DNA from 3 places in the Streptomyces sp. NPDC060000 genome. Region 3 is predicted to be linked to each of the others. Evidence: riboswitches for the same ligand, from Rfam matches in the RefSeq annotation. Region 3 holds a riboswitch; each other region holds the start of a gene.
The links. A riboswitch is a leader RNA that binds a small molecule or an ion and turns the genes downstream of it on or off. The one in region 3 is predicted to bind cyclic di-AMP.
Positions count from the first base shown of each region.

Region 1 (7,832 bases), on a different contig from region 3:
CTCGTCCTCATCGGCTCCGGCATCGACACCGCCGCCCTGGGCAAGGAACTCGAGGCGTGCAAGGACTACGCCCCACACGCCGACGAGCACGGCATGTGGGGCGTCCTGCGCTACGTACAAGCGCCTGATGACGAGGCCTTCCAGGAGGCCGAGGAAGCCGAAGAAACCCAGGAGGCCGAGGCACAGGCCCCGGCCCGGGCCCGGGACTAGAGCGGGCCGGCCACCACCGAGACCGTCTTCGTCAGCGACACACCCGAGCCGTCACGGCGCGGGTCCATCTCCGGCAGCTCGGCCGGCAGACCGTTCTTCTGTGCCGCCTTGGCGGGGACGGGGCCCGCCCAGGCCAGGGACAGGCAGTCCTCGCCCTTCAGGAACCGCTGGCAGCGCACGCCACCTGTGGCGCGGCCCTTGCGCGGGTACTGGTCGAAGGGGGTGAGCTTGGCGGTCGTCTGGACGGAGTCGTCCAGCGTTCCGCGCGAGCCCGCGATCGTGAAGACCACCGCGTCCGCCGCGGGGTCCACGGCCGTGAACGAGATCACCTTCGCGCCCTCGGTGAGCTTGATGCCGGCCATACCGCCCGCCGCGCGGCCCTGCGGACGCACCTGCGAGGCCTGATAGCGCAGCAGCTGGGCGTCGTCGGCGATGAAGACCAGATCCTCCTCGCCGGTACGCAGTTCGACGGCACCGACGATCCGGTCGCCGTCCCGGAGGGTGATGACCTCCAACTCGTCCTTGTTGGTCGGGTAGTCGGGCACGACCCGCTTGACGACGCCCTGTGCCGTGCCGATGGCCAGGCCGGGGGAGGACTCGTCGAGCGTGGTCAGGCAGACCACCGTCTCGTCGCCCTCCAGAGGGACGAACTCCGCAAGCGGGGCGCCGCCCGAGAGGTTCGGCGCCGAGGCCGTGTCCGGGAGCTGCGGCAGGTCGACGACGTTGATCCGCAGCAGACGACCCGAGGAGGTGACCGCGCCGATCTCCCCGCGCGCGGTGGCGGACACCGCCGAGACGATCACGTCGTGCTTCGTGCGCTTGCCGCCGTCTCCATCTCCGTCCCCGTCCCCGTCCCCTTCTCCGTCCCCGGCGTTCGCCGTGAAGGGTTCGCCGTTCGCCGTGCGGGCCAGCAGACCCGTGGAGGACAGCAGGACACGGCACGGGGCGTCCGCGACCTGGAGGGGTACGGCGGTGGCCGTGGCACCCGACGACTCCAGCAGGACCGTACGGCGCTCGGTGCCGAACCTCTTCGCCACCGAAGCCAGTTCGGCCGAGACCAGCTTGCGCAGCTCCGCGTCCGAGTCCAGGATGCGGGTCAGCTCGGTGATCTCCTCGTTGAGCTTCTCCTTCTCCGCCTCCAGTTCGATGCGGTCGAACCTCGTCAGCCGGCGCAGCGGGGTGTCCAGGATGTACTGGGTCTGGATGTCCGACAGCGAGAAGCGCTCCATCAGGCGCTCTTTCGCCTGCGCGCTGTTGTCGCTGGAGCGGATCAGCCGGATGACCTCGTCGATGTCGACGAGCGCCGTCAGCAGGCCCTCCACCAGGTGCAGCCGGTCACGGCGCTTGCTGCGCCGGAACTCGCTGCGGCGGCGCACCACGGTGAAGCGGTGGTCCAGGTAGACCTCGAGAAGCTCCTTGAGGCCCAGCGTGAGCGGCTGGCCGTCGACCAGTGCCACATTGTTGATGCCGAAGGACTCCTCCATCGGCGTCAGCTTGTACAGCTGCTCCAGGACCGCCTCCGGCACGAAGCCGTTCTTGATCTCGATGACCAGGCGCAGTCCGTGCGCGCGGTCGGTGAGGTCCTTGACGTCGGCGATGCCCTGGATCTTCTTCGAGCCGACCAGGTCCTTGATCTTGGCGATGACCTTCTCGGGCCCGACGGTGAAGGGCAGTTCGGTGATGACCAGGCCCTTGCGGCGGGCCGTGACGGTCTCCACCGACACCGTGGCGCGGATCTTGAACGTGCCGCGGCCGTTCTCGTAGGCGTCCCGGATGCCGGAGAGGCCGACGATCCGGCCGCCGGTGGGCAGGTCGGGGCCCGGAACGTACTTCATCAGGGCGTCGAGGTCCGCGCCCGGGAAGCGGATCAGGTGGCGGGCGGCCGCGATGACCTCGCCCAGATTGTGCGGCGGCATGTTCGTGGCCATGCCGACCGCGATCCCGGACGCGCCGTTGACCAGGAGGTTCGGGAACGCGGCGGGCAGCGCGACCGGCTCCTGTTCCTGACCGTCGTAGTTGGGCGTGAAGTCGACCGTGTCCTCGTCGATCGACTCGGTCATCAGGCTCGTCGCCGCGGCCTGGCGGCACTCGGTGTACCGCATGGCGGCCGGCGGGTCGTCGTTGCCCAGCGAACCGAAGTTGCCGTGCCCGTCGACCAGCGGCACCCGCATGGAGAAGGGCTGGGCCATCCGCACCAGCGCGTCGTAGATCGACGCGTCGCCGTGCGGGTGCAGCTTGCCCATGACCTCGCCGACGACCCGGGCGCACTTCACGTATCCGCGCTCCGGGCGCAGACCCATCTCGTTCATCTGGTAGACGATGCGGCGGTGCACCGGCTTGAGGCCGTCACGGGCGTCAGGCAGGGCGCGGGAGTAGATGACCGAGTACGCGTACTCGAGGAAGGAGCCCTGCATCTCGTCGACGACGTCGATGTCGAGGATCCGCTCCTCGTACGAGTCGTCGGGCGGCGGGGTCTTCGTGCTGCGGCGGGCCATCGCTGCCGGCTCCTTGCTGGAACGTGATACGGGATCTGACGCGGACCATTGTGGACCGTGGCACTGACAGCGCGGGCGGGACCCGGCGTCGGCCGACCGGCCCGAACGCAGAGGCATCTCCTCCACGGCTGCCCGCAGGCTACGCGATCTCGCTCTCGGCGTATGTCGTCCGGGAACTTCGCGGACCGTGCGCACGCTTGCATACAGTGGCAGGACCGGCAGGAAAACCGCGGTTTCGACGACCGCGTCCGCGATCGGAAGGGACGTACATGCCCATGGGTCACACGGCCACAGCCCAGACAGGCTCCGGGGGCCTGACAGCGACCGAGCACCGTCTGGCCAACGGCCTGCGCGTGGTGCTCTCGGAGGACCATCTGACCCCCGTCGCGGCGGTGTGCCTCTGGTACGACGTCGGTTCACGCCACGAAGTCAAGGGGCGTACCGGTCTTGCTCACCTTTTCGAGCACCTGATGTTCCAGGGCTCCGGCCAGGTCAAGGGCAACGGCCACTTCGAGCTGGTCCAGGGGGCGGGCGGCTCGCTCAACGGCACCACCAGCTTCGAGCGCACGAACTACTTCGAGACCATGCCCACCCACCAGCTGGAGCTCGCCCTCTGGCTGGAGGCCGACCGCATGGGCTCGCTGCTCACCGCGCTAGACGACGAGTCGATGGAGAACCAGCGCGACGTCGTCAAGAACGAGCGCCGCCAGCGCTACGACAACGTCCCCTACGGCACGGCCTTCGAGAAGCTGACGGCCCTCGCCTACCCGGACGGCCACCCGTACCACCACACTCCGATCGGCTCGATGGCCGACCTGGACGCGGCGACCCTGGAGGACGCGCGCGCGTTCTTCCGCACGTACTACGCGCCCAACAACGCGGTCCTTTCCGTGGTCGGTGACATCGACCCGGAGCAGACCCTCGCCTGGGTCGAGAAGTACTTCGGCTCCATCCCCGGCCACGACGGCAAGCCCGCGCCGCGTGACGGCGGGCTGCCCGACGTCATGGGCGAGCAGCTGCGCGAGATCGTCGAGGAGGAGGTGCCGGCCCGTGCGCTGATGGCCGCCTACCGGCTGCCCGAGGACGGCACGCGTGCGTGCGACGCCGTCGACCTGGCGCTCACCGTCCTGGGCGGCGGCGAGTCCTCCCGCCTCTACAACCGGCTCGTGCGCCGGGACCGTACGGCCGTCGCGGCCGGCTTCGGCCTGCTGCGGCTCGCCGGAGCGCCCTCCCTGGGCTGGCTGGACGTGAAGACGTCCGGCGACGTCGAGGTGCCCGTCATCGAGGCCGCCATCGACGAGGAGCTCGCCCGGTTCGCCGAGGAGGGCCCCACGGACGAGGAAATGGAGCGGGCCCAGGCGCAGTTGGAGCGCGAGTGGCTCGACCGGCTCGGCACGGTCGCCGGCCGCGCCGACGAACTGTGCCGGTTCGCCGTCCTGTTCGGTGACCCGCAGCTCGCCCTGACCGCCGTCCAGCGCGTGCTGGACGTGACGTCCGAGGAGGTGCAGGAGATCGCCAAGGCCCGCCTGCGCCCTGACAACCGCGCGGTGCTCGTCTACGAGCCGACCGCCGCCGAAGCCCCCGCCGACCAGGACGAGAACGAGGAGGCGGCCCGGTGACCGAGCTCGCCACGATGGACTTCCACCCCCAGCCCCGGGCGGGCGAGGCCAAGCCGTGGGCGTTCCCGGCGCCCGAGCGCACCGCGCTGGCCAACGGCCTGACCGTGCTGCACTGCCACCGTCCCGGCCAGCAGGTCGTCGCCGTCGAGATCCTGCTCGACGCGCCCCTGGACGCCGAACCGGCCGGCCTCGACGGAGTCGCCACGATCATGGCGCGCGCGTTCTCGGAGGGCACCGACAAGCACTCCGCCGAGGAGTTCGCCGCCGAACTGGAGCGCTGCGGCGCCACCTTGGACGCGCACGCCGATCACCCCGGCGTCCGGCTGAGCCTCGAGGTGCCGGCCTCGCGCCTGCCCAAGGGTCTCGGCCTGCTCGCCGACTCCCTGCGGGCGCCCGCGTTCGCGGACAGCGAGACCGAGCGCCTCGTCCGCAACCGCCTGGACGAGATCCCGCACGAGTTGGCCAACCCCTCCCGGCGTGCCGCCAAGGAGCTCTCCAGGGAGTTGTTCCCGGCCACCGCGCGCATGTCGCGCCCGCGCCAGGGCACCGCGGAGACGGTCGAGAAGATCGACTCCGCTGCCGTACGCGCCTTCTACGAGAAGCACGTCCGGCCCGCCACGGCCACCGCCGTGGTCGTCGGCGACCTCACCGGCGTCGACCTGGACGCGCTCCTCGGCGACACCCTGGGCGCCTGGACGGGCTCCTCGGCCCAGCCACGGCCGGTGCCGCCGGTGACCGCCGACGACACCGGCCGGGTCGTCATCGTGGACCGCCCCGGCGCCGTCCAGACGCAGCTGCTGATCGGCCGCATCGGCGCCGACCGGCACGACCGTGTGTGGCCCGCGCAGGTCCTCGGCACGTACTGCCTCGGTGGCACCCTCACCTCCCGGCTGGACCGCGTCCTGCGCGAGGAGAAGGGCTACACGTACGGTGTCCGCGCGTTCGGCCAGGTCCTGCGGTCGGCCCCGGACGGCTCGGGCGCGGCGATGCTCGCCATCAGCGGCTCCGTCGACACCCCGAACACCGGTCCCGCCCTGGACGACCTGTGGAAGGTGCTGCGCACCCTCGCCGCCGAGGGGCTGACGGACGCCGAGCGTGACATCGCCGTGCAGAACCTGGTCGGCGTGGCGCCGCTGAAGTTCGAGACCGCCGCCGCCGTCGCCGGCACGCTGGCCGACCAGGTCGAGCAGCACCTGTCCGACGACTTCCAGGCCACGCTCTACCAGCAGCTCGCCGCGACCGGCACGGTGGAGGCCACCGCGGCGGCCGTGAACGCCTTCCCGGTGGACCGCCTCGTGACCGTCCTCGTCGGTGACGCGGCCCGGATCAGGGAGCCGGTCGAGGCTCTCGGCATCGGTGAGGTCAAGGTCGTGTCCGCGGAGTAGATCCCGGCAACGGCACGCGCGCGCAGGGGCCCTGGTCGACGAAAGCGTCACCAGGGCCCCTGCGTGTCCGAATTGGGGCGGAGGTTGCCTGTCTGCCCTGTGGGATGCGCTACAAAAACCGAGATCCGTTTGAGGATTGAAACCCGCGCCGCTTAACGTCATCCGGGCTGTTCGTCAGGCAGTGCGCCGCAGCCGCGGCACCGGACAGTCATCGCCGAGTCCCCGTACGGCGCGAGCCAGGGGAGCCGGGGACCCACTTGTGAAGTCCCTGGGGTGAATCGGACGCCCGCGCGCGAAGCGCGAGGGGGTCCGTAGGAGACCTTCCTGCTCCGAACCCGTCAGCTAACCCGGTAGGCGAGAGGGAAGGAAAGGACACCCCCAACTTCATGGCGTTCACCTGCGCCACCGGGAAGCACCGTCGGCCCAGCCGGATGCAGCGCACCAGCGTCCGCGCGGCGGGCATCGCGGCGCTCACCACCACCGGTGTCATGGCCACCGTCGCCTCCACCCCGGCTTTCGCCGCCGAGCCCACCCCCGAGCAGACCGGGCTCATCCCCGTCGTCACCGCCGGCGAGTCCGTCGTCGAGCAGATCGACGACCAGGTCGCCGTGCAGAAGCAGGCGGCCTTCGAGCAGGCCGCCCGCGAGGCCGCCGCCAAGAAGGCCGTGGAGGAGCGCGCGGCACGCGTGCGTGCCGCCCGTGAGGCCGAGCGCAAGCTCCTCAACACCTTCGTGTCGCCGATCACCGGTTCCTACGTCTCCACCGGCTACCAGGCCAGCAGCTCGCTGTGGTCCTCCGGCAGTCACACCGGCATCGACTTCCACGCCGCGAGCGGTACCTCCGTGCACGCGGTCGGCTCCGGCACCGTCGTCGAGGCCGGCTGGGGCGGGTCCTACGGCAACCAGATCGTCATCAAGATGAACGACGGGACGTACACCCAGTACGGTCACCTGTCGTCCATCGAGGTGTCGGTGGGTCAGCAGGTCACCCCCGGTCTGCGGATCGGCCTGTCCGGCGCCACCGGCAACGTCACCGGTCCGCATCTGCACTTCGAGGCCCGTACCACGGCGGAGTACGGCTCGGACATCGACCCGGTCGCCTATCTCCGTAAGCACGGCGTGAACGTCTGACGTCCCACGGCGACAGATCGTCCTGCCCCGGCCCTCCCGGCCGGGGCTTTCGCTGTTTCCGAGGCTCTGCTGTCCAAAAAATATCCCTGGATTCCGGCCCGCCATCGGAAATTCCCGCTCATTGCAATAGAGTCACGGAACACACGTCAATCGTCGACGTTTCACGGGGATTAAGGCGGAGGTCCGTCATGCGTATTCCGGCGCACTCGGTGTGCACGGCCATTCGGGACGACATCGTCGCGGGTGTCTACGAGCGCGGCAGCCGCCTCACCGAGGAACTCCTCGCCCGCCGCTACGGCGTTTCGCGCGTCCCTGTCCGGGAGGCGCTGCGCACGCTGGAGGCCGAGGGCTTCGTCGTCACGCGGCGGCACGCGGGCGCGTGCGTCGCGGAACCGACCGAGCAGGAGGCGGCCGACCTGCTGGAGATGCGCATGCTCCTGGAGCCGCTCGGCGCCTCCCGGGCCGCCCAGCGGCGCACCGAGGCCCATCTGAAGGTGCTGCGCGGGCTCGTCCGGCTGGGCCAGGAGCGGGCCAGGCGGGGCAACAGCGAGGATCTGCGCTCCCTGGGGAGCTGGTTCCACGAGACGCTCGCACAGTCCTCCGGCAGCCATGCCCTGACGTCGATGCTCACCCAGCTGCGCCACAAGATCGCCTGGATGTACGCGGTGGACGCCCCGGCGAACCCCGCGGAGTCCTGGGCGGAGCACGGCGCGATCGTGGACGCGGTGGCCCGTGGCGACGGCGAGCGCGCGCGGGCGATCACCCTGCTGCACACCGAGCGGGCGACGGCCGCGCACCGGTTGCGCTTTTCCGGCGGCACCGGGCGCATCGACCGTGTGAGGACTTCGCAACCTCCCGTAAACATGACGGGTCTGCGGCATTAACACAGGGGCCGTATACAAAGAGGGGATAATTCGCGGGGGATTATTTCTGCTGCCCGACAACGGGAAATGCGAAGGGCTCGCCCGATAATTCGGACGAGCCCTTCGGGGT
Region 1 covers NZ_JBHWUU010000031.1:50,077-57,908, forward strand. The annotation lists gene ACFWBB_RS18330 (CobW family GTP-binding protein) at 1-210, shown strand, start outside; gene ACFWBB_RS18335 (DNA topoisomerase (ATP-hydrolyzing) subunit A) at 207-2,705, opposite strand; gene ACFWBB_RS18340 (M16 family metallopeptidase) at 2,981-4,324, shown strand; gene ACFWBB_RS18345 (M16 family metallopeptidase) at 4,321-5,709, shown strand; cyclic di-AMP (ydaO/yuaA leader) riboswitch at 5,912-6,081, shown strand; gene ACFWBB_RS18350 (M23 family metallopeptidase) at 6,096-6,839, shown strand; gene ACFWBB_RS18355 (GntR family transcriptional regulator) at 7,028-7,723, shown strand.
Region 1: another riboswitch for cyclic di-AMP. It lies ahead of ACFWBB_RS18350 (M23 family metallopeptidase); the one in region 3 lies ahead of ACFWBB_RS36420 (M23 family metallopeptidase).

Region 2 (7,832 bases), on a different contig from region 3:
GTCGGACTTGTCGACGCCGTCCCAGACGTTCGCGTACCAGGGGCGGTCGGCCGCCCCGAGGTCGGCGCGCGACTGCCTGGCCGCGTCCGGGTCGATCACCACGAACCCGGTCTCCCCGGGCAGCACATAGTGCAGTCGCAACCGGATCTGCTGCTCCGCGTAGGCATCGTCCTGCCAGCGCGCCTTGAGGTCGCGCAGCTGCTCGACGCGTTCGCCGGCCTGCTGCTTCTCGCGCTCCAGGTCGGCGATCTCGGCACGCTGGGAGACGTACTGGCGCATCGGGTAGGCCAGGGCCACGATCAGCGTGCACAGGACCATCGCGAGAAGCGCGGCGCGGCCGGTGAGCCGGGAGCGGCGGGCCTGACGCCTGGTCTGGGAGCGGTAGACCCGGGCCGCGGTCTGTTCGCCGAGCAGCTTGATCCTGGTCGCGGTGGAGAAACGGTCCCGGTCCTTCACGGCCACTGTTTCCCGCCTCCCGTCTCACACGTGCGTACGTCCCCGCACACGGTACGGGACCGGGTACGGGGACGTACGTACGACTGGCGGAGCCTTCGACTCAGCCCTTGCTGCGCCGATCAGTTCGCAGAGCGGAACCGGGGGAACGCGGAGCGGCCGGCGTACACCGCGGCGTCGTCGAGGATCTCCTCGATGCGCAGCAGCTGGTTGTACTTGGCGACGCGGTCCGAGCGGGCCGGGGCGCCGGTCTTGATCTGACCGCAGTTCACCGCGACGGCGAGGTCGGCGATGGTGACGTCCTCGGTCTCGCCGGAGCGGTGGGACATCATGCACTTGAAGCCGTTGCGCTGGGCCATCTCGACGGCGTCCAGGGTCTCGGTGAGCGAGCCGATCTGGTTCACCTTGACGAGCAGGGCGTTCGCGGAGCCCTCCTCGATGCCGCGGGCCAGACGCTCGGGGTTGGTGACGAAGAGGTCGTCGCCGACGATCTGGACCTTGTCGCCCAGCTTGTCGGTGATGACCTTCCAGCCGGCCCAGTCGTCCTCGTACAGCGGGTCCTCGATGGAGACCAGCGGGTACGCGGAGACGAGCTCCTCGTAGTACTCGGTCATCTCGGCGGCCGAGCGGGACTTGCCCTCGAACTCGTACTTGCCGTCCTTGTAGAACTCGGACGCGGCGACGTCGAGCGCGAGCGCGATCTGCTCGCCGGGGATGTAACCGGCCTGCTGGATGGCCTCGATGATGAGGTCGAGCGCGGCGCGGTTGGACTCCAGGTTCGGGGCGAAGCCGCCCTCGTCGCCGAGGCCGGTGGACAGGCCCTTGGTCTTCAGCACCTTCTTGAGGGTGTGGTAGACCTCGGCGCCCCAGCGCAGCGCCTCGGAGAAGGACTCCGCGCCGATCGGGGCGATCATGAACTCCTGGATGTCCACGTTGGAGTCGGCGTGCGAGCCGCCGTTCAGGATGTTCATCATCGGAACGGGCAGCAGGTGCGCGTTCGGGCCGCCCAGGTAGCGGAACAGCGGCAGGTCGCTGGCCTCGGAGGCGGCGTGGGCGACGGCGAGCGAGACGCCGAGGATGGCGTTGGCGCCGAGCGAGCCCTTGTTGTCGGTGGCGTCCAGGTCGAACATCGCCTGGTCGATCAGGCGCTGCTCGGTGGCGTCGTAGCCGACGAGCTCCGGGCCGATCTGCTCGATGACGGCGAGGACGGCCTTCTCGACACCCTTGCCGTGGTAGCGGTTGGGGTCACCGTCGCGGAGCTCGATGGCCTCGAAGGCACCGGTGGAGGCGCCGGACGGAACGGCGGCACGACCCGTGCTGCCGTCGTCGAGGCCGACCTCGACCTCGACCGTGGGGTTGCCTCGGGAGTCCAGGATTTCCCGGGCTACGACGACGTCGATGGACGGCACGAGCATCTCCTTCTTGGGATGTGACGCTGGTTGTGCGGGGCCCAGGGGCCTTGAGGAGCCCTTGCTGAGCCTTGCGACTAGAGCCTAACCGCCCCGGGGCCGTCGGCAGCCGACCGACCGTCCCGTGGACAGACAGACGGTACCTATTGTTTCCGCCCGGAACAAAGAGGGTGGCCGAGAAAAGCCAACAGGAAGTGGCGAACGGGCAAAGAGAAACCCCGCCCCGGTGCGTACGGGGGAACGCGCACCGGAGCGGGGAGCCCGTGGGGACGGGGGGGTGACCCTCACGAGGTCTTCAGTGTGCCGACCTCGGATGTGAGGGCACTGTGGCTTCTCTGGGGACCAGGTGTCACTTCAGGCGCGGTGCCACTTCAAGTGCAGTGCCACTTCAGGCGCAGTGTCACTTCAGGTGCAGTGTCACTTCAGGCGCAGTGTCACTTCAGGTGCAGCTGCTGGCCCGGGTAGATGAGGTCCGCGTCCGTGACGATGTCCTTGTTCAGCTGGAAGAGCTTCTCCCAGCCACCCTTGACCTTGTGCTTCTCGGCGATGGAGCTGAGGGTGTCGCCCTTGCCGACCTTGTACTCGCCGTCACCCTTCTTGACCTTCTTGCCGGTCGGGGTGGTGACCGTCTTGGAGGCGGCCGGGCGGTCGGTCGAGCGGGAGGCGCTCTGCTCCTCGGTCGAGCGGGTGCTGGTGCTGCCGCTGTTCGACGAGCTGGAGGAATCGGAGGAGCTGGACGAGCCGGCCGAACCGGAGCTCGAGGAGCCGGCGCTGCCGCCGTTGTAGGCGGCGCCGGACAGGCCGGTGCCGCAGACCGGCCAGGCACCCTTGCCCTGACCCGCGAGGACCTTCTCGCCGATGGCTATCTGCTGGGACTTGGAGGCCTGGTTGGCCTGCCCGGCGTACTGCGTGCCGCCGTACGCGGCCCAGGTGGAGGCGGAGAACTGGAGGCCGCCGTAGAAGCCGTTGCCGGTGTTGATGGACCAGTTGCCGCCGGACTCGCACTGGGCGACCGCGTCCCACTCGGAGGAGGTGGCGGCGGAGGCGTTGCCGGCCGCCATCAGCGGGGCGGCGATGGCGACACCGGTGACGCCGGCGAGCGTGGCGACGCGGGTGGCCTTGGACGGACGACGGTGCTTGCCCTTACCGGAAAACAGCATGGTGGATCCCCTCACCGACGCCTACGAGGTGAGCTGTCGGGTTCGGGCCGTGTGAGTTGCCCGGCCACTCCTCACCCACCGGAGCACTGCTCCGTGGGGGGTGTGGCTTAACCCCTAGCCGTTCCGGTCAACCACCCCGATGCGGCACTTACCTTGGGTCCCCCGCTCCTGCCTACGGCGCTTGACGCGACGACTGTTCCCGGGTCGTCGCTGGCAGGATTCGGCGTTGCGACGGCCGGGGCTCGGGTTGCCGAGCGGCCTCGACCGTAGACACGCGATCGGCGGAATTTCAAAGACGATCAGGGCTTCTGAGACTCATCCCACACTTCACCAAATCGGACATTCAGTGCGAAGCGTGACGTGAACTGCCGCTGTTTTTCTTGGGCTTTGCGCCCTATTCCACCCCTGTGTCGAGGGTCTGACCGGGGGTGATGTTGCTCGGGTCGGCGCCGATGAGGCCCCTGTTCTCGGCGTAGAGGGCGCGCCATCCGCCGTCGAGGTCAAGGGAGTCGGCGATGGACTCGAGGGAGTCGCCCTCCTGGACGAGATAGGTGGCCGCGGCGTGCCGGCCGGTGGACGCGGTGGTGGTGCCGTCCAGGGCGTCCACGCCCGCGTCGGTCGCGCTCTTGGGTGTGGCCTCGTCGGCGGTGCCGCGATGGCGGCCGGAACCGAGGGACCCCGTGTCGACGAGGCTCCAAGAACCCGCTTCCTGACCCGAATTGTCCGAGTCGTCCGCTTGCGGGGATGCCGCGACCGAGCCGCCACCCGTCTGCCCGTCACCCTTGCCACCAGAACCGCCGGACGCACCGGAACCGTCCGCGGCGGAAGAAGAGGACGAAGGGGAGGAAGAGGAAGAAGAGGAAGAAGCGGACGCCGAGGGCGAACTGGAGGAATCGGCGGACGAGTCCGACGATCCGGTCGAGGCGTCACCGCCGCTCGAGGAGCCGGACAACCCCCTGGACAGGTCGGACAATCCGGAAGACCCGGATGAGTCCGACGAGTCGGACGAATCCGATGAGTCGTCCGCCACGCCGGTGTCCACGCTCAGCGCGCCGTTCTCCTGGGTGAGCCCGGAGGTCAGCCCGCAGGTACCCCAGGCGCCGATGCCCTGGGCCGCGAGCACCTTCTGCGCCACGGATATCTGCTGGTTGCGGCTGGCCAGATCGGGGCTCGCCGCGTAGTCGAGGCCGCCGTACGTCTCCCAGTCCTTCTGGGTGAGGCTCAGGCCGCCGTACTCGCCGGCACCCTGGTCGGCGCTCCACGAGCCGCCGGTCTCGCACTGCGCCACCTTGTCCCAGACCGTGCCGTCGGCGGCGCTCGCGCCGGAGGCGGCGAGCAGCGGGATGGCGATGGCGGAGCCCGTCACTCCGGCCGCGACGAGGAGAGCCGGGGCCTGGCGGGGGCGACGGTGACGACCGTTCCCGGAGAGCATGCGAGGGGCCTTTCTCTGGACAGCACTGACCGGCGCGGCGGGTTGAACCGATGCGTCGCGCTGACGAGTGAACGTATCGGCAGACGATCACTTGTCACAAGTTAATGCCGCGCAGATCACGTGAAGATCACAGACTTGAGTGTTGGTCACCTTTGCTTTGCCGAACGGTCACACTCCGGCCGACATTCGGTCAGGTCCGTAGCTGTTATGAACCGGAATGCACCGGAGTGAACTCGACCGGCAGAGTCCGCAGTCCGCGCATGATGAGTCCGCCACGCCATCTCAACTCGGCCGGAGCCACGGCCAGTCGGAGGTCGGGCAGCCGGGTGAGAAGCGTGGCCAGCGCGGTCTGGCCCTCCAGCCGGGCCAGCGGGGCGCCCAGGCAGTAGTGGATGCCGTGGCCGTAGCCGAGGTGCTGGTTGTCCCGGCGGGAGAGGTCGAGGGTGTCCGGGTCCGAAAAACGGGCCGGGTCACGGTCGGCGGCCGCCAGGACGACCAGGACCGGGTCGCCCGGCGCGATGTCCTGCCCGCCGATGCTGAGCGGTTCGGTCGCGAACCGCCAGGTGGCCAGTTCCACGGGGCCGTCGTAGCGCAGGAGTTCCTCGACGCCGGTCTCCAGGAGGGTGCGGTCGCCGCCGTCCTCGGTGAGCGACCGCTGGAGGCGTTCGCGCTGCTCGGGGTGGGTGAGGAGGGCGTAGGTGCCGTTGCCGATGAGATTGACGGTCGTCTCGAAGCCGGCGAACAGCAGGATGAAGGCCATGGCGGCGGCCTCGTTCTCGGTGAGGTGCTCGCCGTGGTCGGAGGCGCGGATCAGGCCGGAGATGAGGTCCTCGCCGGGAGCCGGCTCGGCCGGGAGCTCCGCTCGCTTGCGGTGGATGAGCTCCAGCAGATATCCGCGCATCTTCTTCACCGACCGCGCGACCCCGCCCCTGGGACCTCCGCCGTGCCGGATCATCATCCCGGCCCAGTCGCGGAAGTCGTCCTGGTCCTCGCGGGGGACGCCCAGGAGGTCGCAGATGGCGTAGATGGGGAGCGGGAAGGCGAAGTCGTGGATGAGGTCGGCCTCGCCCTCGGCGGCGAACCGGTCGATGAGGTCGTCCGTCAGCTCCTGGACCCGGGCGGCGAACTCGGCGACCCGGCGCGGCGTGAAGGCCTTGCTGACGAGCCGACGCAGCCGTGTGTGGTCCGGCGGGTCGATGTTGAGCAGATGCGTCATCAGCTCCGCCTTGCGCTCACCTGGGATGCCGGTCTTGCCCTTGGCGTGCGCCGGTTCGTCGTGGTGCGCGGGGTTCTTGGAGAGCCTGTGGTCGGCCAGGGCCTGTTTCGCGTCGGCGTAACGGGTGACCAGCCAGGCCTCCACACCGCTGGGCAGGGTGGTGCGGTGCACGGGGGCGTGCTCACGCAACCACGCGTAGGCGGGATAGGGGTCGGTGGCGAATTCCCAGGTGAAGAGGTCGGGGGCGGGCGGGGTGTCGCCCGAGGGGCGGGGCTGGTTGGTCACGCCTTGACGGTAGCGGGGTTCCCGAGGGGGCTCTGCGAGGGCCTCGGGTGGAGGAGGTTGCCCGACGGCTCCGCAAGGGCCTCGGGCGGGGGGCCCGACAGCTCCGCGAGGCGCTTCGACCGGCGGCGGGGCAACCGGACCGGACAGGGAACCCGGACGGGAAGCCCCGACAGGGAACCCGGGGGGAAGCCGGAGGGGAAGCCGGAGGGGAAGCCCTGACAGGGAACCCGGACAGGGAGCCCGGACGAACCGCGCCTTTATGGGGGAGCCCGGACGAGGAGCCCTCGAATCAGCCCTCCATACCCTCTATATCCTCTGTCTCCTCTATACCTTCGACGCCCCGGATCGCGTCCCGGTACGTGCGGGCCGCCGCCCGCAGTGCCGCCTCAGGGTCTATGCCCTCCGACTCGGCGCGTGCCGCCAGCGCGAGCAGTTCGTAGCCGATGCCCTCGGCCGCCGGGAGTGGCACCTCCAGTCGTGCCGTCCGGGCCCGGGACACCAGTTTCGTCGCGAGGGCCAGTCCGGGCTGGTGGAGGGGGACGCCGTCGGTCACGGACTCCCGCCGCTTCTCCGTCGCCTTCGTGCGGAGCCAGTGCTCCTTCACCTCCTCCGGGGTCGTCGCCGTGGCGTCGCCGAACACATGGGGGTGGCGGTGGATGAGCTTGGCGACGATCGTGCCCGCGACGTCGTCGACGGAGAAGGGGGACTCCTCGTCCTCCTCGGCGATGCGGGCGTGGAAGACGACCTGGAGCAGAACGTCGCCCAGCTCCTCGCGGAGTTCGTCGCGGTCTCCGTCCTCGATCGCCTCGACCAGTTCGTACGACTCCTCGACCGCGTACTTCGCCAGGCCCTTGTGGGTCTGCCGGGAGGACCACGGGCACTCGACGCGGATGCGGTCCATGACCTGGACGAGGTCGAGGAGCCGGGCGCCGGGCAGGTCGTAGGAGGCGGGCAGCAGTTCCAGGTCGGGCATCGACACACGGCCGGAGCCGGCCAGCCGGGCCAGGCCGTCCGTGAGGGCCGGTTCGCCTTCGCCGGTGGCCACGACCACGACCGTGCGGCCGTCGGCGCAGGCGGCGAGCAGCTCCTCGGCGGTCGGGGAGGACTCCTCGACCGTGATGCCCGCGTCCCGCAGGTAAGGCAGCTGCGGATGAGCGCCGTCCGCGCACAGCACCCGGTCCGCCGTGCGCAGGGCCTGCCAGGCGGGCCAGGACAACAGGCCGGGGGCGACCCGGTGGCTGGTGGTGAGCAGGACGACCCGGCCGGGGGCGGCGACCTCGGCGTGGGCGGCGGCGGAGCTGATTGCGTTCACACCCCGAACGTAACCCACACCCGCCGGCGGCCCTCCGAGTTATCCACAGGACAGGTCAGCCGGTCATACGATCACACGGCCACCTGGTCGGGTGAGCACGTGGTGTCGGGCGATCACGTGGTCACGTCGTCTGCTGCGTCCCCGCCGTCGAGATCTCCCGTACCCAGGGCGTCTTCGCGTCGACGCGGGCGACCTTCTGCGCGTCCCAGTTCCCGTAGCGCGGGTTGAGATCGACGCCGAGCGCCTTGGACGCCTTGGACAGGGCGTTCCAGAAGGCGGGCTGGCTGGTGTTCGTACCGAGCCCGGCGGCGAGTTTCTGGGCCTCCAGCTGGAGGTGCAGATTCTCGTCGAGGCGCTGCGGCGGAATGCCGTACTGCTGGAGCCACGCCGTCTCCAGGCCCTTCGCGCCGCCCGCCTGCTGCTCCAGACCGGCCCGCATCTCCTGGACCTCCCGGCGGCTGACGGTGATGTCCGCGTCCTCGGCGGCCCGGTGCAGCACCTTGTCGAGGACCATGCCGTGCAGGGTGTCGCGGGCGAGGGTGCCGGTCTGGGCGACGACCTGCTT
Region 2 covers NZ_JBHWUU010000039.1:46,061-53,892, forward strand. The annotation lists gene ACFWBB_RS21325 (septum formation initiator family protein) at 1-462, opposite strand, end outside; gene eno (phosphopyruvate hydratase) at 576-1,868, opposite strand; gene ACFWBB_RS21335 (transglycosylase family protein) at 2,297-3,022, opposite strand; cyclic di-AMP (ydaO/yuaA leader) riboswitch at 3,026-3,212, opposite strand; gene ACFWBB_RS21340 (transglycosylase family protein) at 3,417-4,454, opposite strand; gene ACFWBB_RS21345 (cytochrome P450) at 4,660-5,955, opposite strand; gene ACFWBB_RS21350 (nucleoside triphosphate pyrophosphohydrolase) at 6,245-7,267, opposite strand; gene ACFWBB_RS21355 (SurA N-terminal domain-containing protein) at 7,389-7,832, opposite strand, start outside.
Region 2: another riboswitch for cyclic di-AMP. It lies ahead of ACFWBB_RS21335 (transglycosylase family protein); the one in region 3 lies ahead of ACFWBB_RS36420 (M23 family metallopeptidase).

Region 3 (7,832 bases):
CGTACCGGGCCGGTACTTGCCGGTGAGGAAACCGGCGGCCAGCGCGAAGTACGGGACGGCGGCGAGACCGAAGCGGGCGGCGACGTCCTGGAGGCCGCCTTCGTAGGTGTCGCGCGAGACCAGGTTGTAGTGGGGCTGGAGGGCCACGTACCGGGCCAGGCCCTCCCGGTCGGAGAACTCCAGGGACTCCCGGAGCCGCTCGGGCGAGATGTTGGAGGCGGCGATGTGCCGCACCTTGCCCGCCTTCACCAGTTCGTCGAGCGCTCCGACGATCTCCTCGACGGGCACCTCGGGCTTGTCGAAGTGCGTGTAGTAGAGGTCGATGTGGTCGGTGTCCAGACGGCGGAGCGAGGCGTCGGCGGCGGCCTTGATGTTGTCGGCGGACAGACCGGGGAACTCGGGGTGCTGGCTCACCTTGGTGGCGATCACGACGTCGTCGCGGTTTCCCCGGGCCTTCACCCACCTGCCGATGATGGTCTCGGACTCGCCACCGCTGTTGCCCTCGATCCACGCCGTGTAGGAGTCGGCGGTGTCGACGAAGTTGCCGCCCGCGGCCGTGTAGGCGTCGAGTACGGCGAAGGAGGCCGTCTCGTCGGCGGTCCAGCCGAAGACGTTGCCGCCGAGGGAGAGCGGGAAGACCTCGAGGTCGGAGGAGCCGAGCTTGCGAAGAGAAGTCATGCTTCGTCTCAACGGGCGCCGACGGCCCGCCCATTCCGGGCGTGACGCGAAGAACATGTGAACGGCGCCTGTGGACGGCACAGACCGGCAGCCCCGACGCGGAGGGCGCCGGGGCTGCCGAGGTGGATCAGGGTGTCCGCGGGAGAGGGACCGCTCAGGGGTTGATGCCCTTGCCGCGCAGCCATGCCGCCGGGTCGATGCCGTCGGCGCTGCCGCCCGGGTGGACCTCGAGGTGGAGGTGGGCCCCGGTGACGTTCCCGGTCGCGCCCACCCGGCCGATCACGTCACCGGTGGCGACCTTCTGGCCGACACTGACGCTGATCGACGACTGGTGGCAGAACCACAGCTCGGTGCCGTCGTCCAGGGTCAGGATGGTGCGGTAGCCGTAGGAACCGGCCCAGCCGGCCTCGGTGATGGTGCCGCTGTGGACGGCCTTGATGAGCGTGCCCGTGGGCGCGGCGAAGTCGAGACCCGTGTGGTAGCCGGAGGACCAGAGGGAACCGGCCTGACCGAAGGTCGAGGTGATGGTGTACGAGGAGGTCGGCAGGGTGTACTGCTTGGCCAGCTCGGCCAGGCGCGCGGCCTCGACCTTCGCGGCGGCTTCCTCGGCGGCCTTCTTCTTGGCGGCGGCCGCCTTGGCCTCCGCCTCCTTCTCGGCCTTGGCGACGGCGTCGGCCTCGGCCTTGGCCGCCACGGCGGCTGCCTTGACCTCGACCTGGGACTGCTGCGACTCGGCCTGCGCCATGATCCGGCTGCGCAGGGCCTCGCCGGCGTCGGAGGCGCTCTCGTCGGCGTCCACGGGGGCTTCGGTTCCGAAGCCGGCGAAGGCCGACGGGGCTTCCTGGGCGGGCTGGTCGTCGGAGATGAGCGAGCCCACGTTGGGCAGGTCCGGCATCGAGATGGAGACCGGGGCCTTGCCGGTGTTGGCACTGGCCATGCCGCCCGCGCTGACGGCGGCTATGACGCCGACGCCGAGGACGGTGGAGCTGCGGGCGAATCCGCCGCCGCGCTGCTTGGCGACGCGGTGCTTGCCGCGTGCCGGGCGAATGGACTCCGCGGTGGGGTTCCATTCCTCCCAGGGGCCCTCGTCAGTGCGGTAACCGCCGTAGCCGAAGGTCTCGGTGGACCGCTGGCTCGGCGCGTACGGGGCTTCTGGGGCAGGCGGGTTGGACGCCACGCGGGCGCGCTCCTTTCCTTCCGTCGCCTACCGGGTTAGCTGACGGGTTCGGAGCGGGAAGGTCTCCTACGCGCGTATACCGGCCGTGGACTCTGCGAGTTCACGGCGGCTTCCGCGTGATTCACCCCAAGGTGGTGGTTCCCCGGTTCCCTTGCGGGATTCGGCACGTGCCGCACGGAGCCGACTCTGGTGCCGGCTGGGACGACCGCGCTGCGTTATCGAACGTTAATAGACCCGGGGGCGGTATTCCAAGCCGTTCTTCTTGATCAATAACATTCGTGGCCTGGACTTTCGGGCCACCAGTGGTGAAAAACGGGCGAGTTGACCGCGCCTCGCCCTACCCCGGAAACGCTTCATCAGTCACAGGCGTTTTGATGGTGACTCGTTCGTTATGCGCAGAGCGGTCATCCGATCACGAAGAGTGAGGGAGTGACTGGCGAGCACGCCCGGGGGCCGGTGAACGCGCCGAAGGCCGGAACCCTTTCGGATTCCGGCCTTCGGCCATCAGTAGCGGGGACAGGATTTGAACCTGCGACCTCTGGGTTATGAGCCCAGCGAGCTACCGAGCTGCTCCACCCCGCGGCGATGAACACAACTGTACGCCATCAGCGGGACAGAAAGCACATCGGTTGATCCGCGGTGCCTCAGCGGTCTCGGAGAAGGTGGCCGTTCGGGTCCTTCGCACGCTCCTCGTACTCCGGAAGTACGAGGACGTCGACACCCTGGGCGGCCAGCAGACCGCTTCCGTCCGCCTCCGTGACGAAGGTGTTCGGTTCCCGCCAGGCCGTGACCACCCTGCGCACGCCCGCGTCGAGGATGAGCCGGGTGCAGGGGGCCGGGCGGGAGGAGCGGTGGGCGCACGGCTCGAGGCTGCTGTAGACGGTGGCAGTGGACAGGCGGGGGTCGGCGGGGTCGAGCTTCGCGAGGGCCGCCTCCTCCGCGTGCACGACCGGGTCGCCGGCCTCACGGGAGTGGCCGCGCGCCAGCTCCGTGCCGTCGGCGGCCACGATCACCGCGCCGACACTGAAGGCGGTCCGCGACGGCGGACAGTCGGCCGCGAGTGCGCAGGCGAGGGCCAGCCAGTGGCGGTCGGCCGCGACGGACAGCGGTCCGGCGCCGGGGGCGGTGGGCTCGTAGCGGTTCAGGACGACGTCCTCGATGCGCCGGGTCTCCAGCAGGCGCAGGCGTCCGCCCTGGTAGCCGCCCGGCCCGAACAGCCGGGGCGCGTGCGGGTCTCCGACGAACAGCGGGGCGAGGACGAGCTGGAGTTCGTCGGCGAGGCCCTGCCGCAGCAGCTGGGTGTGGACGGTTCCGCCGCCCTCCACCATGAGACGCCGCACGCCGCGCACGTCGTGGAGGTGCTCGAGAAGACGGCGCCAGTCCAGTTCGGGGCCGAGCGCGACGGCATCCGCGGCGATGCCGAGGGTCCGGACCCGCTCGGCGCCCTCCTCCGTCGTGTACACGACCTTCTCGCCGCCCGTGTGCCAGAAGTTCGCCGCCGGGTCGAGGTCGCCCGAGCCGCTGACGGTGACCTTGAGGGGGTAAGGCGGCAGTCCGGCGGCCACGCGGGAGGCGCGGCGCTCCGGGGAGTTCACGAGGAGCCGGGGGTTGTCGGCGCGGATCGTTCCGGCGCCGATGAGGATGGCGTCGACGGAGGCCCGTACCTCGTCGACGCGGTCGAAGTCGGCGCGGCTGGAGAGGAGCAGGCGCTCGGGCGTGGTGTCGTCCAGGTAGCCGTCGAGGGACACGGCGGCGGACAGCAGGACGTACGGGTACGGCATCGACGCGGCTCCCCGGGCTCGGCCCGACGGACGGCGGTATGACGGCGGTCCGAAGGCGGTCTGGCGGTGGTCTGGCGGTGGTCTGGCGCGGTGCTCTTGGTTCAAGTTTGAAACAAATCTACACTGGGTGCATGACGACCCGCTGGCTCACCCCCGAGGAGCAGCGCGCCTGGCGCGCGTACGTTGCCGGCTACCTCCTCCTCGAGGACGCGATCGACCGGCAGCTCCAGCAGGAGGCCGGCATGCCCCACCTGTACTACTCCATACTCGCCAACCTCTCCGAGACACCGGAGCGGCGGCTGCGGATGACCGACCTCGCGGAGCAGCTGAAGATCACCCGCAGCAGGCTGACCTACGCGGTGTCCCGGCTGGAGAAGGACGGGCTGCTGCGTCGCGAGGACTGCCGCTGGGACAAGCGCGGCAGCGTCGCGGTCCTGACGGACGAGGGCATGACGGTCCTGGAGAGCGCGGCGCCCGGCCATGTCGAAACGGTCCGCACCTCCCTCTTCGACCGGCTCACCCCCGAGCAGGTGGGACAGCTGGAGGAGATCTTCACCCAGGTCGCGCGCGGGTTCCAGGAGAGCGGGAACGGCGACGCGGCGCCCGAGGACCTCCCCTGGAGACGGCGCTCCTCACCCTGCTCCGGGACCTCGTGAGCCGCGCCACACCCTGGTTGCTTTAACTTTAAAGCATGGGTAGGGTCTCGACTCACTGGATCTGCTTCAAATCTGAAGCACAGGGCGGCCCGGCGTCGCCCTGTCACCGTCCTCCGGACCCGGGAGACCGCATGCCCGACACCCCCGCCGCCACCCCGCGCGCCCGCGTCCGGGTACCGCTGCGCTTCCCCGACGGTTACTCCGTCGACGCCGAACTCGTCACCTTCCACGGTCTCGCCGACGGCCAGGAGCACGTCGCCGTCGTCCTCGGCGAGCCGGCGCCCGGGGCCACCCCCCTGGTCCGGCTGCACTCCGAGTGCCTCACCGGTGACGTCTTCGGCTCCGCCCGCTGCGACTGCGGGCCGCAGCTGCGCGAGGCGGTCGAGCGCATAGCCGATACCGGCGGCGTCCTGCTCTACCTCCGGCAGGAGGGACGCGGCATCGGCCTCTACAACAAGCTCGACGCGTACGCCCTCCAGGACCAGGGACTGGACACCTACGAGGCGAACGCGGCGCTCGGCCTTCCCGAGGACGACCGGGACTACACGGCCGCCGCCCAGATGCTGCGCGCCCTGGGCATCACGGCCCTGGACCTGCTGTCCAACAACCCGGACAAGGCCGACCAGTTGCGGCGTCTGGGTATCGACGTCCAAAACCGGGTGCCGACGGGCGTCTTCACCACCCCGCACAACGTCCGCTACCTGCGCGCGAAGGTCCTCCAGACCCAGCACACGCTGCCGCTGGCCGACCTCACCGGGCTCGGCGTGGGCTGACCGCCGGCGGTCCGAACGGGCCGTCCAGCGCGGCCCACTGGAGCAGCATGATGGTCTTCGCGTCCGCGATCGCGCCGGTGCGGACGAGGTCGAGGGCCTCGGCGAAGGGGAGTTCGACGACGGCGATGTCCTCACCCTCGGCCGCCACGCCGGCCGTGTCGACACCGGGGGCGGAGGCGTCGTAGGGGGCGGCGAAGAAACTGAGCCGCTCGGTGACCGAACCGGGGCTCATGAACACGTCGTAGACGTGCTCGACCTCGTGGACCGCCCGTCCGGTCTCCTCGGCCGCCTCGCGGCGGATCGCCTCGCGCGGGTCGTCGCCGTCCAGGAGCCCGGCGGCGGTCTCCAGCAGCATGCCGTCGGGGTGCCCGTTGACGTACGCGGGCAGCCGGAACTGCCGGGTGAGCAGGACGGTACGGCGGTCGGGGTCGTAGAGGAGGATCGTGGCGCCGTCGCCCCGGTCGTACGTCTCGCGCTGTTCGCGGCTCCGGTGTCCGTCGCTGTGCCGGTAGTCGAAGGTGGTGCGGCGCAGGACGGACCAGTCACAGGCCAGGACCTCGACGTCCACGACGCGGACCCGGTCGTTGCCGGTGAGGTCGCGTCCCTGCCGGTCGAGTCCGGTACGGCCACGGGGGTCGGGAATGTCTATGCCGGGGGTGCCGGAGGCGGGACGGGGCGAAGCGCCGTGGGCACCGGACGCGGGCCCGGCCGAGGCGTCGAGGTGCCCGGTCATCGGCGGCCCGCGGTGGGGGCGGCGACGGCGCGTGGATCGGGGGCGTCGGTGAGGTGCGGGACCTCGGCGAGGCCGGCGTAGATCCGCTTGCCCTGGGCGCGGCCCCGCTCGACCATCCGGTCCGCGCCCTCGGACGGGCCGCCTACCCGCAGGACGGCGTCGCACCGGTCCAGCAGACGTTCGGCGACGGGGTGGAAGAGCTCGTCGAAGAGCGGGTCGCCGGGGGCGGCGCCGCCCGCCGTCTCCAGCAGGGGCAGCGCGAGCGCCTCTCCGGTGACGGGCAGATGCCCGGCGCGGAACAGCACGAGGGCGACCTCGTTCATGGACCGTACGTTGGCCGCGAGCTTCGCGGGGTCGTCGCCGGTGCCCGAACGGTACGGGCCGGCGACAAGGATCATCAGTGGTTTCACGGGTTCTCCTGGGGCGAGTTCAGGCCAGCCGGGTCTCGACGCCGGCCTCGCGCAGGGCGTCCAGCGTCTGCGGGCCGCCGGGATGGGTGGCGGGGTCCGCCGCGGCGGCGTCGGTGACGAAGGAGTGCACGGCGTCGAGCGGGGCGACCTGGCTGAACGCGCGCACGCCGAGCTTCGTCGCGTCGGCCACGGCGACCGTACGGGCCGACTGGCCGAGCCCCGCCTGCTTGACGGCCGCGTCCTCGAGGGAGAACTCCGACCAGCCGTGCACGGCGTGCACCCCGCCGATCGACATCACGAACACGTCGAAGGCAAGGGACTCGATGGTGCGCAGGGCCAGCGGCCCGACGAGGGACCGCTCACCCGGGCGGGAACGGCCGCCGACGACCAGCAGTTCGATGCCGGGCCGGTCGGCCAGCCGCAGCGCCGCCTGGAGACTGAGCACCGCGACCGTCAACGGGCCCCGTGCGGCGAGGTGTTGCGCCACGTGCACGGTCGTGGTCCCGGCGTCCAGCAGTACCCGTGACCCCGGCTCGACCATTCCGGCGACGGCCGCGCCGAGGCGGTCCTTCGTCGCCGCCTGCCACGCCTGCCGCGCCTCGAAGCCACCACCCTCCTCACGCGCCCGCGCGGCGACGGCCCCGCCGTGCACCCGCCGCACCAGCCCCTGCCGCTCCAGCACGTCCAGGTCCCTGCGCACGGTCATCTCCGAGACCCCGAGCCGCTGCGCGAGCTCGGCGACGGACACCCGCCCCTGGCCATGCCCCTGTTCCTCGCCGTGCTCCTGACCCTGACCCTGATCCTGGCCATACCCCTGGACGAGGCGCAGGGTCAGATCCAGACGATCGGCAACATCCATGCCGGTATTTCTACCACGCCAATGTTCGAATGAACACCAACATGTTCATTCCCGTCGGAGCGATGTGTGGACGGACGGGACGGCGCCGGCCGACATGGGACAGGGCGGCGCGTTCGTTCCTCCGCCCACTCACTGCGTGTGTGCTGTGCGCAAGTAGTCCAGGCCGGTGCGGTCCGTCACGTCGGAGGAGTCGCTCAGCCGGTGGACCACCGTCCAACGGCCGTCAGGGACGGCGCCGGCGAACACAGATGCCGTGCGGGTCGCTCCGTTGTGCCAGATCACGGGCAGCGGACCCGTACGTTGCCAAGCGAGGGCGGGTTCTCCGAGTGAGCGGTCGAGCACGAGACCCGTCAGCACGCGCGACAGTGTGCGGGGGCTTGCCCACAGGCCGCCTGCGGGCAGGATCGCTCCTGTCATGGTCCACGGTCTCGCACTGCGGCCCAGCCCTCTGGTCGGCAGCAATCGGGTTCGCTCCGGCGGCTGGGCATGCATCGCGTCGCGCGGCAGGCCGAGGGGGGCCAGTACGTGCACGGCGACGAGGTCGTCGTATTCATGCCCTGTTGCCGCAGTCAGTGCCGCCCCGAGCACCGCGTAACCGAAGTTGGAGTACTCCTCGTGCTCTCCGGCGGGGACGGTGACGAGACGGTCGAGACTCGCGAGCAGTTCGTGCAGCCGAGCGTCGGTGAACTTTTTGTAGGGGTCGAGGCGGGTGGTGCCGGGAGGAAGCCGAGGCAGGCCCGAGGTGTGCTCGGCAAGGTGCCGCAG
Region 3 covers NZ_JBHWUU010000095.1:21,937-29,768, forward strand. The annotation lists gene ACFWBB_RS36415 (aldo/keto reductase) at 1-678, opposite strand, end outside; gene ACFWBB_RS36420 (M23 family metallopeptidase) at 833-1,855, opposite strand; cyclic di-AMP (ydaO/yuaA leader) riboswitch at 1,865-2,031, opposite strand; tRNA gene ACFWBB_RS36425 (tRNA-Met) at 2,364-2,437, opposite strand; gene ACFWBB_RS36430 (dihydrofolate reductase family protein) at 2,500-3,636, opposite strand; gene ACFWBB_RS36435 (MarR family winged helix-turn-helix transcriptional regulator) at 3,768-4,292, shown strand; gene ribA (GTP cyclohydrolase II) at 4,424-5,065, shown strand; gene ACFWBB_RS36445 (NUDIX domain-containing protein) at 5,043-5,798, opposite strand; gene ACFWBB_RS36450 (DUF4406 domain-containing protein) at 5,795-6,196, opposite strand; gene ACFWBB_RS36455 (DeoR/GlpR family DNA-binding transcription regulator) at 6,228-7,067, opposite strand; gene ACFWBB_RS36460 (serine hydrolase domain-containing protein) at 7,197-7,832, opposite strand, start outside.